Linked DNA regions of Hyalangium ruber. The protein of the gene in region 1 interacts with the protein of each later gene in a pairwise test. Links are inferred from orthologs where the notes say so. Each region holds a gene or a part of one and is shown in the gene's direction. Other genes may lie near its edges.

The links. Proteins that work in one complex are often made in the same cells at the same time.
Region 2: the proteins of odhB (region 1) and SYV04_RS41590 interact in binary tests that used the Escherichia coli proteins (3 or more experiments, as listed by UniProt). The link is inferred for Hyalangium ruber from one-to-one orthologs.

What each region holds. Positions count from the first base shown.
Region 1 is NZ_JAXIVS010000017.1:157,291-163,365, forward strand. The notes cover bases 1,742-4,740. They hold odhB (2-oxoglutarate dehydrogenase complex dihydrolipoyllysine-residue succinyltransferase), read left to right. Parts: upstream 1,742-2,636; coding sequence 2,637-3,845; downstream 3,846-4,740. Other genes in these bases: SYV04_RS37050 (2-oxoglutarate dehydrogenase E1 component), read left to right, coding at 1,742-2,647; SYV04_RS37060 (cold-shock protein), read left to right, coding at 3,981-4,184; SYV04_RS37065 (S9 family peptidase), read right to left, coding at 4,283-4,740. Also shown: more of SYV04_RS37050, read left to right, coding at 1-1,741; more of SYV04_RS37065, read right to left, coding at 4,741-6,075. UniProt on the Escherichia coli protein: E2 component of the 2-oxoglutarate dehydrogenase (OGDH) complex which catalyzes the second step in the conversion of 2-oxoglutarate to succinyl-CoA and CO(2).
Region 2 is NZ_JAXIVS010000025.1:55,828-59,572, forward strand. What follows is about bases 880-3,745. They hold SYV04_RS41590 (YbaY family lipoprotein), read left to right. Parts: upstream 880-2,001; coding sequence 2,002-2,490; downstream 2,491-3,745. Other genes in these bases: SYV04_RS41585 (ammonium transporter), read right to left, coding at 880-1,742; SYV04_RS41595 (hypothetical protein), read left to right, coding at 2,577-3,554; carB (carbamoyl-phosphate synthase large subunit), read right to left, coding at 3,564-3,745. Outside these bases: SYV04_RS41580 (M28 family metallopeptidase), read right to left, coding at 1-75; more of SYV04_RS41585, read right to left, coding at 354-879.

The sequences.
Region 1 (6,075 bases):
GGCCGCCCCGGCCGCCGCTCCGGCCATCCCCCAGCAGGACATGCGCCTGCAGTCGCGGGTGGATCAGACCATCACCGCCTTCCGGCTGCGCGGCCACCTGCGCGCGAAGCTCGACCCGCTGGGCCGCCAGCGCGCGCCGCTGGACCATGTGGCCGACATGGGCATGGTGGACGAGAACCACTTCTCCACCGGCGAGCTGGAGCAGACCGTCGAGTCCAGCAACGTCTTCCCCGAGCAGCGGGTGAAGCTCGCGGAGCTGCTGGGCCGGCTGCGCCGCACCTACACAGGCTCCATCGGCGTCGAGTTCATGCAGATGCTCGACAGCGAGCGGCGGCGCTGGCTGCTGGGGCGCATGGAGCACAGCGAGAACCGCACCCCGTTCTCGGTGGAGGATCGGCGCCACCTGCTCACCAAGCTCTCCTACGCGGAGGGCTTCGAGAACTTCCTGCACACCAAGTACGTGGGTGTGAAGCGCTTCAGCCTGGATGGCGGTGAGAGCCTCATCCCCATGCTGGACGCCATCATCGAGGTGGGCAGCCAGCAGAACCTCCGCGAGGTCGTCATCGGCATGGCCCACCGCGGCCGCCTCAACGTGCTGACGAACATCCTCCACAAGAGCCCGGACGAGATCTTCAGCGAGTTCGAGGGCCCGGCGGACCCCAAGGCGTACATCGGCCGCGGCGACGTGAAGTACCACATGGGCTTCTCGTCGGACCACACCACGCGCGGCGGCACCTCGGTACACCTGTCGCTGGCCTTCAACCCCAGCCACCTGGAGGCGGTCGACCCCGTGGTGGAGGGCCGCGTGCGCGCCAAGCAGGACCGCAGCGGCGACACCGAGCGCACCCGCGTCATGCCCCTGCTCATCCACGGGGACGCGGCCTTCATCGGCCAGGGCGTGGTGGCCGAGACGCTCAACCTCTCGCGCCTGAAGGGCTACGAGACGGGCGGCACCATCCACCTCGTCATCAACAACCAGGTGGGCTTCACCACCGACCCGCACGACTCGCGCTCCTCCATCTACGCCACCGCCATCGCGCAGATGCTGGACGTGCCCGTCTTCCACGTGAACGGGGATGACCCGGAGGCCTGCGTCCACGTGGCGCGCATGGCCGCCGAGTACCGGCAGACCTTCAAGAGCGACGTCGTCGTCGACCTCATGTGCTACCGGCGCTACGGGCACAACGAGGGCGATGACCCCTCCTTCACCCAGCCGTTCATGTACGACCTGATCCGCAAGCAGCCCACGGTGCGGACGATCTACGCCAAGGATCTGGCTGAGAAGGGCCACATCTCCGCCGAGCAGTCCGAGGCCATCAAGCAGGCCTGCCTCAAGGAGTTCGACGACGCGCTGACGCGCATCAAGCAGGCGCGCCAGTTCAAGGAGCCCAACGCGCTGCAGGGCCTGTGGAAGCCCTACCAGGGCGGCTCGCAGAAGAACGCGCCCGAGGTGCCCACCGCCGTGGACAAGGGCCGGCTGCGCGAGTACCTGCGCAAGCTGACCGAGGTGCCCGCCGGCTTCAACGTCCACCCGGTCGTCGAGCGCACGGTGCTCAAGAAGCGCCTGTCCATGCTGGACACCGAGGAGCTGCTCTGGTCCGAGGGCGAGTCGCTGGCCTACGCCACGCTGCTGTCCGAGGGCTACCCGGTGCGCCTGTCCGGCCAGGACAGCGAGCGCGGCACGTTCAGCCACCGCCACGCGGTGCTGCACGACGTGAAGACCGCCGAGCGCTTCGTGCCGCTCTCCCAGTTCTCCACCGGCCGCGCCTCGTTCCAGGTCTACAACAGCGCCCTGTCCGAGATGGGCGTGATGGGCTTCGAGTACGGCTACAGCCTGGACGTGCCGGACGGCCTCACCATCTGGGAGGCGCAGTTCGGCGACTTCGCCAACGGCGCGCAGATCATCATCGACCAGTTCTTCGCCGCTGGTGAGAGCAAGTGGCGCCGGCTCTCGGGCCTGACGCTGCTCTTGCCCCACGGCTACGAGGGCCAGGGTCCGGAGCACTCCAGCGCCCGCCTGGAGCGCTTCCTCAGCCTGTGCGCCGAGGACAACCTCCAGGTCTGCTACCCCACCACGCCGGCGCAGATCTTCCACCTGCTGCGCCGCCAGGTGGTGCGCCCCTACCGCAAGCCGCTCGTCATCATGTCGCCCAAGAGCCTGCTGCGCCGCCCCGAGGCGGTGAGCAAGCTGGAGGAGCTCGCCACCGGCCAGTTCCAGGAAGTCATCCCCGACCGCAAGGACATCGACCCGGCGGGAGTGACGCGGCTGCTCTTGTGCTCGGGCAAGGTCTATTACGATCTCGTCAAGGCGCGGGACGAGCAGAAGGCGAACCACATCGCCATCGTCCGCCTGGAGCAGCTCTACCCGTTCCCGTTCGAGACGCTGGCCCGCATGGTGGCGAGCATGCCGAAGCTCGCCGAACTCTTCTGGGTCCAGGAAGAGCCGCGCAACGCGGGCGGGTGGTATTTCATGTTCCCCCGCTTGCACGACGTGGCATCCTCGCGCGCCAGCGGGCCCCTGAAGATCGGCTACATCGGGCGGGCGGATGCCGCCAGCCCCGCAACCGGCTTCACGAAGACCCACGACTACGAGCAGCAGCTGATCGTCGAGGAAGCCATCCTCCGAGGAACCAAGAATGGCCGTTGAACTGAAAGTGCCGCCGCTGGGCGAGTCCATCACCGAAGCCGTCGTCGGCAAGTGGAACAAGAAGAAGGGTGAGGCTGTCTCCGTGGACGAGCCGCTGCTCGTCCTGGAGACGGACAAGGTCACCATCGACGTGCCCGCCCCCGCCGCGGGCGCGCTCGTCAGCCTCAACTTCAAGGAGGGCGACAAGGTCCGCGTGGGTGAGGTGCTTGGCCTCATCGAGGCCTCGGGTGCCGCCGCCGCCGCGGCTCCCGCGTCCGCGCCCGCCGCCGCGGCTCCGGCGCCCGCCGCCGCTCCCGCCGCCGAGACGCGCACGGCGCCCATCACGCCCACCGCCGTGAAGATGGCGGAGGCCCACAACCTGGACCTGGCGCAGATCCAGGGCTCGGGCACCGGCGGCCGCGTCACCAAGGAGGACGTGCGCGGCAAGCTCAACCAGGGCACCCCGGCTCCGGCGCCCGCCGCCGCGCAGCAGGCGCCCTCGGGCCCCCGCGCCAACGCCGCCCGCGAGGAACGCGTGCGGATGACGCCGCTGCGCAAGCGCGTGGCCGAGCGCCTCATCCAGGCCCAGTCCACCGCCGCCATCCTCACCACCTTCAACGAGGTGGACATGGGCGAGGTGATGGCGCTGCGCAAGAAGTACAACGACAAGTTCCAGGCCAAGCACAACGTGAAGCTCGGCTTCATGAGCTTCTTCGTGCGCGCCAGCATCGAGGCGCTCAAGGCCTTCCCGCAGATCAACGCGGAGATCGACGGCGAGGACGTCGTCTTCAAGAACTACTACGACATCGGCGTGGCGGTGTCCGGCTCGCGCGGGCTGGTGGTGCCGGTGGTGCGCGACGCGGACAAGATGTCGCTGGCGGACCTGGAGAAGAAGATCGGCGACTTCGGCACGCGCGCCCGCGCCGACAAGCTGACCCTGGCGGAGCTGCAGGGCGGCACCTTCACCATCTCCAACGGCGGCATCTTCGGCTCGATGCTGTCCACGCCCATCCTCAACCCGCCGCAGACGGGCATCCTGGGCATGCACAACATCGTCGAGCGGCCCGTGGTGCGTGACGGGCAGATCGTCATCCGCCCCATCATGTACGTGGCGCTCAGCTACGACCACCGACTGGTGGACGGACGCGAGGCGGTGCAGTTCCTCGTGCGTGTCAAGGAAGTCATCGAGGATCCGGAGCGGCTGCTCCTGGAGGTTTGACGGCTTAATCGTCAATTCCCCACTCGCATCTGGACTTGTGGCGGGAGCCCCCACTACAACATGGGGGCCTTCCGGTAGTCGGAGGGCAGAAGAACCCGGGGGGCTCCGGCGCCGCCCGTCGACGAAGGAAGCAATATGGCAACTGGTACCGTGAAGTGGTTCAACGATGCGAAGGGCTTCGGTTTCATCACGCAGGACGGCGGGGGCGAGGACGTGTTCTGCCACCACACTGCGATCAACATGGACGGCTTCCGCACCCTTCAGGAGGGGCAGAAGGTCCAGTTCGAGGTGACTCGCGGCCCCAAGGGCCTTCAGGCCCAGAACGTTCGCGCTGCCTGATGTGAGCGTAAGCCCGAACCACTCCTCACGGACTGGTGGGTAGGCGAGGCCCGGTTTCCCCTGGTGGGAGCCGGGCCTCTCTCTTTTGGCGCTCCCTGCTACAGGTGCTTCTGGAAGTAGCCGAGCACCCACTCGTACTGGCGCTGGGTGACGAGCGGGTCGGGCACCATGTGCGTCAGCCCGCTGAGCGGCAGCAGGTCGTGCGGCTTGCCTGCGCGGAAGAGCGCGTCGGAGAGCTTGAGGGTGTGGAAGAAGTAGACGTTGTCGTCCGCGGTGCCGTGGATGAGCAGCAGCGGGCGCATGGGCTTGCTCTCGTCCTTCGCGTAGGTGAGCAGCGAGCTCTTCTCGTAGGCCTCGGGGTGCTCCTGGGGCAGGCCCAGGTAGCGCTCGGTGTAGTGGGTGTCGTAGTCGAGCCAGTCCACCACGGGCGCGCCGGAGACGGCGGCCTTGAAGAAGTCGGGGCGCTTGAGGACGGCGAGCGCGGCCATGTAGCCGCCGAAGCTCCAGCCCTCGATGCCGACGCGAGCCAGGTCCACCTCGGGCACCTTCTCGGCCAGGGCCTTGAGGGCGGCGATCTGATCATCCAGCGTGGCGGTGGCGAAGTCGTACTTCACCGTGCGCTCCCAGGCGGCGGTGCGCAGCGGGGTGCCGCGCCCGTCGAACTTGACGACGAGGAAGCCCTTGTCCGCCATCCACTGGTTGAGCAGGTTCTCCGCCATGCTGTGGCGCACCACGGTGGTGGTGGGACCGGCGTACACCTTGATGACGACGGGCAGCTTCACCCCGGGCTTCGCGTTCCGGGGACGGAGGACGGAGGCGTGGAAGCCCTCCTTGCCGACCTGGAAGAACTGCGCGTTGGGAGCGAAGGGCGGCTCCACCGCGACGGAGGGCAGCTCGCCCACGCGCGTGCCGTCCGAGCGCAGCACGACGAAGCGCGGCATGGTGGTGGCCGTCTGGGTGGTGGCGACGCTCAGCCCGCCCGACTTCGCGACGTGGGCGAACTGCTCGTGCGCGGGGCCCTGCGTGCCCGTGGAGAGCTTCTCTGGCGCTCCCCCGTCCCGCACCCGCCAGAGGTAGCTCTGGGTGGGGTTCGGGTCCCCGTAGAAATAGAGGGTGCGGTCGGCGTCCACGTAGCGCGCCAGGCCGAAGAAGCCCGCGGCTGGCTTCACCCACGACTGAGCGAGGCTGCCGTCCGGCTTGCGCAGCTCTACCTCGGGGCCACCGTTGCGCTCGGTGTACCAGAGGAAGCCGCTGCCATCCTCGAGCCACCGGGGGAAGTCCTGGTCCAGGTTGAGCCAGGCGTCATCCTTCTCCGTGAGCAGCAGGCGCGTCTTGCCGGTGGCCGCGTCCACCGAGAGCAGCTGCTGCTCGGTCTGCGTGCGGTTCTGCACCAGCACCGTCAGCGGGCCGCCCTTCTTCCAGGTGACGGTGGCCACATACGGGTACTTCTTCGCGTCCCAGTCCACCCACACCGTCTTGCCGCCGGCGATGGGAATGATGCCCAAGCGCACCACGGCGTTGGCCTTGCCCGGGCGTGGGTACGGGAAGGTGTTGCCGCCCCGCTCGGGGCGCATCACGTCCACGATGGTGAGCTTCTCCACGCCGGTGGTGTCGGACTCCGTGTAGGCGAGGTGCTTGGCCTCCGGGCTCCACCAGAAGCCGGAGTAGCGCCGCATCTCCTCCTGGGCGACGAACTCGGCCAGGCCGTGGGTCTTCGCCTCCGTGCCTCCCTGGGTGACGCGCTTCTCCGTGTTGGTGGCCAGCTCGAGCCGGTACACGTCGTGCCCGCGCACGTACGCCACCTGCTTGCCGTCCGGCGAGAAGTGCGGGTCGATGACGCCCGGGCCCGTCTTCAGCTCCAGCACCTTGCCGGTGGCGCGCTCGAAGACGT
Region 2 (3,745 bases), on another replicon or contig:
GGCGGGAACGGGTGACGGCGGCTGGCGCGACCAGGTGACCAGCGCGTACACCCCCACGAGGGTGACCACAGCCACGACCCAACGCCTGACGTCCGTCTCCTGGAAAGATGCATGCACCGTCACGGTGCGCGCATCAAAGCCTCAGTCAGGGTGCCCCGCCATGTCTCGCCCGAGACTTCCAGCAAGGCTGGAATCCGCCCCTTTATCTGACTCCTAACCGGTTAGAACGGGTGACGACTCCTAACCGGTTAGGACTGGTGACGACTTCTAACCGGTTAGAACTGGTGACGACTTCTAACCGGTTAGAACTGGTGACGACTTCTAACCGGTTAGGACTGGCCATCGGGGAGGCCTCAGGCCGGCACCGGGAGCGATCCCTCAGGACGGGCGGGCTCGGAGGAAGTAGCCACCGAAGCCGCGGCCGGAGGCGGCGCGGACAACACAGCCGTCTCCCCCACCGTCTCGTCATGCTGGCTGCGGTCGAGCCCCTCCTCCTCGTGCTTGGCGGTGACACGCAGCGGGACGATGCGATCCACCAGCTTGTAGAGCAGGTAGGAGCCGATGAACGAGAAGGCGGAGACGACGACCAGCGCCAGCATGTGCATGAGGAAGGTGCGCGTCTCGCCGTAGAGGAGGCCCACGTCCTTGGCCAGCACGCCGGTGAGCACCATGCCCACCACGCCGCCCAGGCCGTGGCAGGGGAAGACATCCAGCGTGTCATCCACCGCGGTGCGGCTCTTGAAGTGCGCGGCCGCGTTGCTGACGAAGCTGGCCACCAGGCCCACCATGATGCTCTGGCCCACGGTGATGAAGCCGGCCGCGGGAGTCACCGCCACCAGGCCCACCACCGCGCCCACGCAAGCGCCCAGGGCACCCGGCTTGCGGCCGCGCAGCCAGTCGAAGGCGATCCACCCCAGCATGGCGGCGGCCGAGGCGGTGTTGGTAGTGGCGAAGGCGAGCGTGGCCGTGGACGAGGCGCTGAGCGCCGAGCCCGCGTTGAACCCGAACCAGCCAAACCACAGCATGCCCGTGCCCAGCATCACGAACGGCAGGTTGGCCGGGGTGTGGCTGAGATTCTCGCGGTGGACCTGCCGCCGCCCCAGCACCAGCGCGCCGGCCAGCGCCGCGAAGCCCGCGGACATATGCACCACCGTGCCGCCCGCGAAGTCCAGCACGCCCCACTGGCGCAGGAAGCCCTCCGGGTGCCACGTCCAGTGCGCCAGCGGCGCGTAGATGACGAGGCTGAAGAGCACCATGAAGACGACGTACGCCTTGAAGCGCACGCGCTCGGCGAACGCGCCGGTGATGAGCGCCGGGGTGATGATGGCGAACTTGAGCTGGAACAGCGCGAAGAGCAGCAGCGGGATGGTGGGCGCCAGATCCGGGTGCGTCTCGCCGCCCACGCCGCTGAACATGAAGAAGGTGCGCGGATCGCCGATGAGCCCGTGGAAGCTGTCACCGAAGCTGAGGCTGAAGCCCACCACCACCCAGAGCAGGCTGATGACCGCCATGGCCATGAAGCTCTGCAGCAGCGTGGAGACCACGTTCTTCAGCCGCACCATGCCGCCGTAGAAGAACGACAGGCCCGGCGTCATCAGCAGCACCAGCGCCGTCGCGGTGAGGATCCACGCCGTGTCCGCCGTGTTGATGGGCCCGCCCTGTTTCGCCTGGGCCTGAGGCGTCACCAGCATGCCCAACACACCTACACCTACCAGGACTGCCATCGCCGCCCACTTCTTCATGCTGCCCGCCTCCTGCGGAAGAGCCGACGCGGTGCATTATGGGAGCGCTATAGCCTTATTTCAAGTGCTGATAATACTAAACCCCACCAAACAAGGACAAAAACAAAGCACTTAATCCAAGGGCGCTGAGATTTGCCCCGACCGAGAACACCCGCCCCTCCAGCAGGCAGGCTGAGCTAAGGAGCGAACGGCGGGAGCGGCGACGCTCCCGTTTTTCTTTGCGGGGACCGGTTCCCCGCTCTCCTTCAGGAGCCCTGTCATGACTCGCCGAATCACCGCGCTCGCGGGATGCCTCGCCGCGCTCACCCTGTCCGCCTGCGCCTCTACGCCCCCCACCCCCGAAACCCAGACCCCCGAGACCCAGGCCCCCGAGATGAAGACCCCCGACACCACCCCCACGGAGCGCCCTACCCCTCCCGCCAGCACCCAGGTGACCGGGACGGTGCGGTACCGCGAGCGCATCGCCCTCTCCCCGGAGGCCGTCGTCCAGGTGGAGGTGGTGGAGGTCTCCGCCGAGGGCCGCCCTGGGGACGTGGTCGGCACACAGACCCTGCGCTCCCCGGGCCAGGTCCCCATCCCCTTCTCCGTGGACGTGCCCTCCGAGCGCATCCGCGCCGACGCCACCTACCTCGTCCGGGCGCGCATCACCGACGGCGCGCGGACCTTCTCCACGCCCGAGCCCATCACCGTGCTCACCCAGGGCGGCCGGACCACGGACGTAGAGGTCCTCTTGCGCAGCGGAAACTGACGTAACTCCATCCTCCTACCCCGTCTCCCGAAGGGGAAAGTCAGACCCATGCACTAGTTATTCACGTGTCTGAGCGGGAGGCATCCATGCAGGGAGAGATGTTTCGCAGTGAGTCGCTGGTGCCAACAACGCGCCGCGCGTACCTCACGGCCGATCTGTTGAAGGAGGAGCGGGAGCAGCGCCAGCTCCTCGGCCAGTACGTGAAGCAGTGCATGGTGGAGGGCACCGACTACGGCCGCATCCCCGGCATGGACAAGCCGACGCTGCTCAAGCCCGGCGCCGAGAAGCTGATCGACTTGTTCCGCTGCACCCCCGAGTTCACCCTGGTGCCGGACTTCAGCCGGGAGGACTTCGAGGGGGGCTTCTTCAAGTACACCTTCCGCTGCCGCATCCTCAGCCGGGACACGGGCGCGGTGATGGCGGAGGGCTACGGCTCGGCCAACAGCCGCGAGAGCCGGTTCCGCTGGCGCACGGCCAACCGCACCTGCCCCACCTGCGGCAAGGCGGCCATCATCCAGGGCAAGGCCGAGTACGGCGGCGGCTGGGTGTGCTTCAAGAAGCGGGGCGGCTGCGGCGAGAAGTACGTCGAGTCGGACGAGCGCATCACTGTGCAGCCGGTGGGCCGCGTGGAGAACGAGAACATCGCCGACGTGGACAACACCATCCTGAAGATGGCCAAGAAGCGGGCCCAGGTGGATGGGGCCATCGCCCTGGCGCGCTGCTCGGACATGTTCACCCAGGACGTGGAGGACATGCCGGCGGCGGAGCTCTCCGCGGTCGCCCCTCCCGTCACGGGCGCGGTCTCGGCGCCGGGGCCCACGGTGGAGGCCTCTCCCCGAATCTCCGCGGTGGCCTTCGGCCCCTACAAGGGCAAGGCCATCTCCGAGATGAGCGACGAGGAGCTGAGCGCCTCCATCGATCTGGCCCACTCGAAGCTGCAGGAGCAGCCCAAAGCCAAGTGGGCCAAGGCGATGCGCGAGAACCTGGCGGCGCTCGAGTCCGAGGTGGAGCTGCGATGCCGTGCGCCCCACGCGGACGGGGCGCACACCGGCCTGCCGCAGTAACCCCGGGCACTACCCGGGGCGCACGGTGGTCTTCAGGTACTCCTGGAGCGGCTTGACGCTCAGCTCCGTGCGCCGCAGGGACTCCAGCGCGCCCACCGCCATCCGCGCCGCCTGCACCGTCGTGTAGTACGGCACGCCGTGCATCAGCGCCTCGCGGCGGATGGTGAAGCTGTCGGCGATCTCCTGCTTGC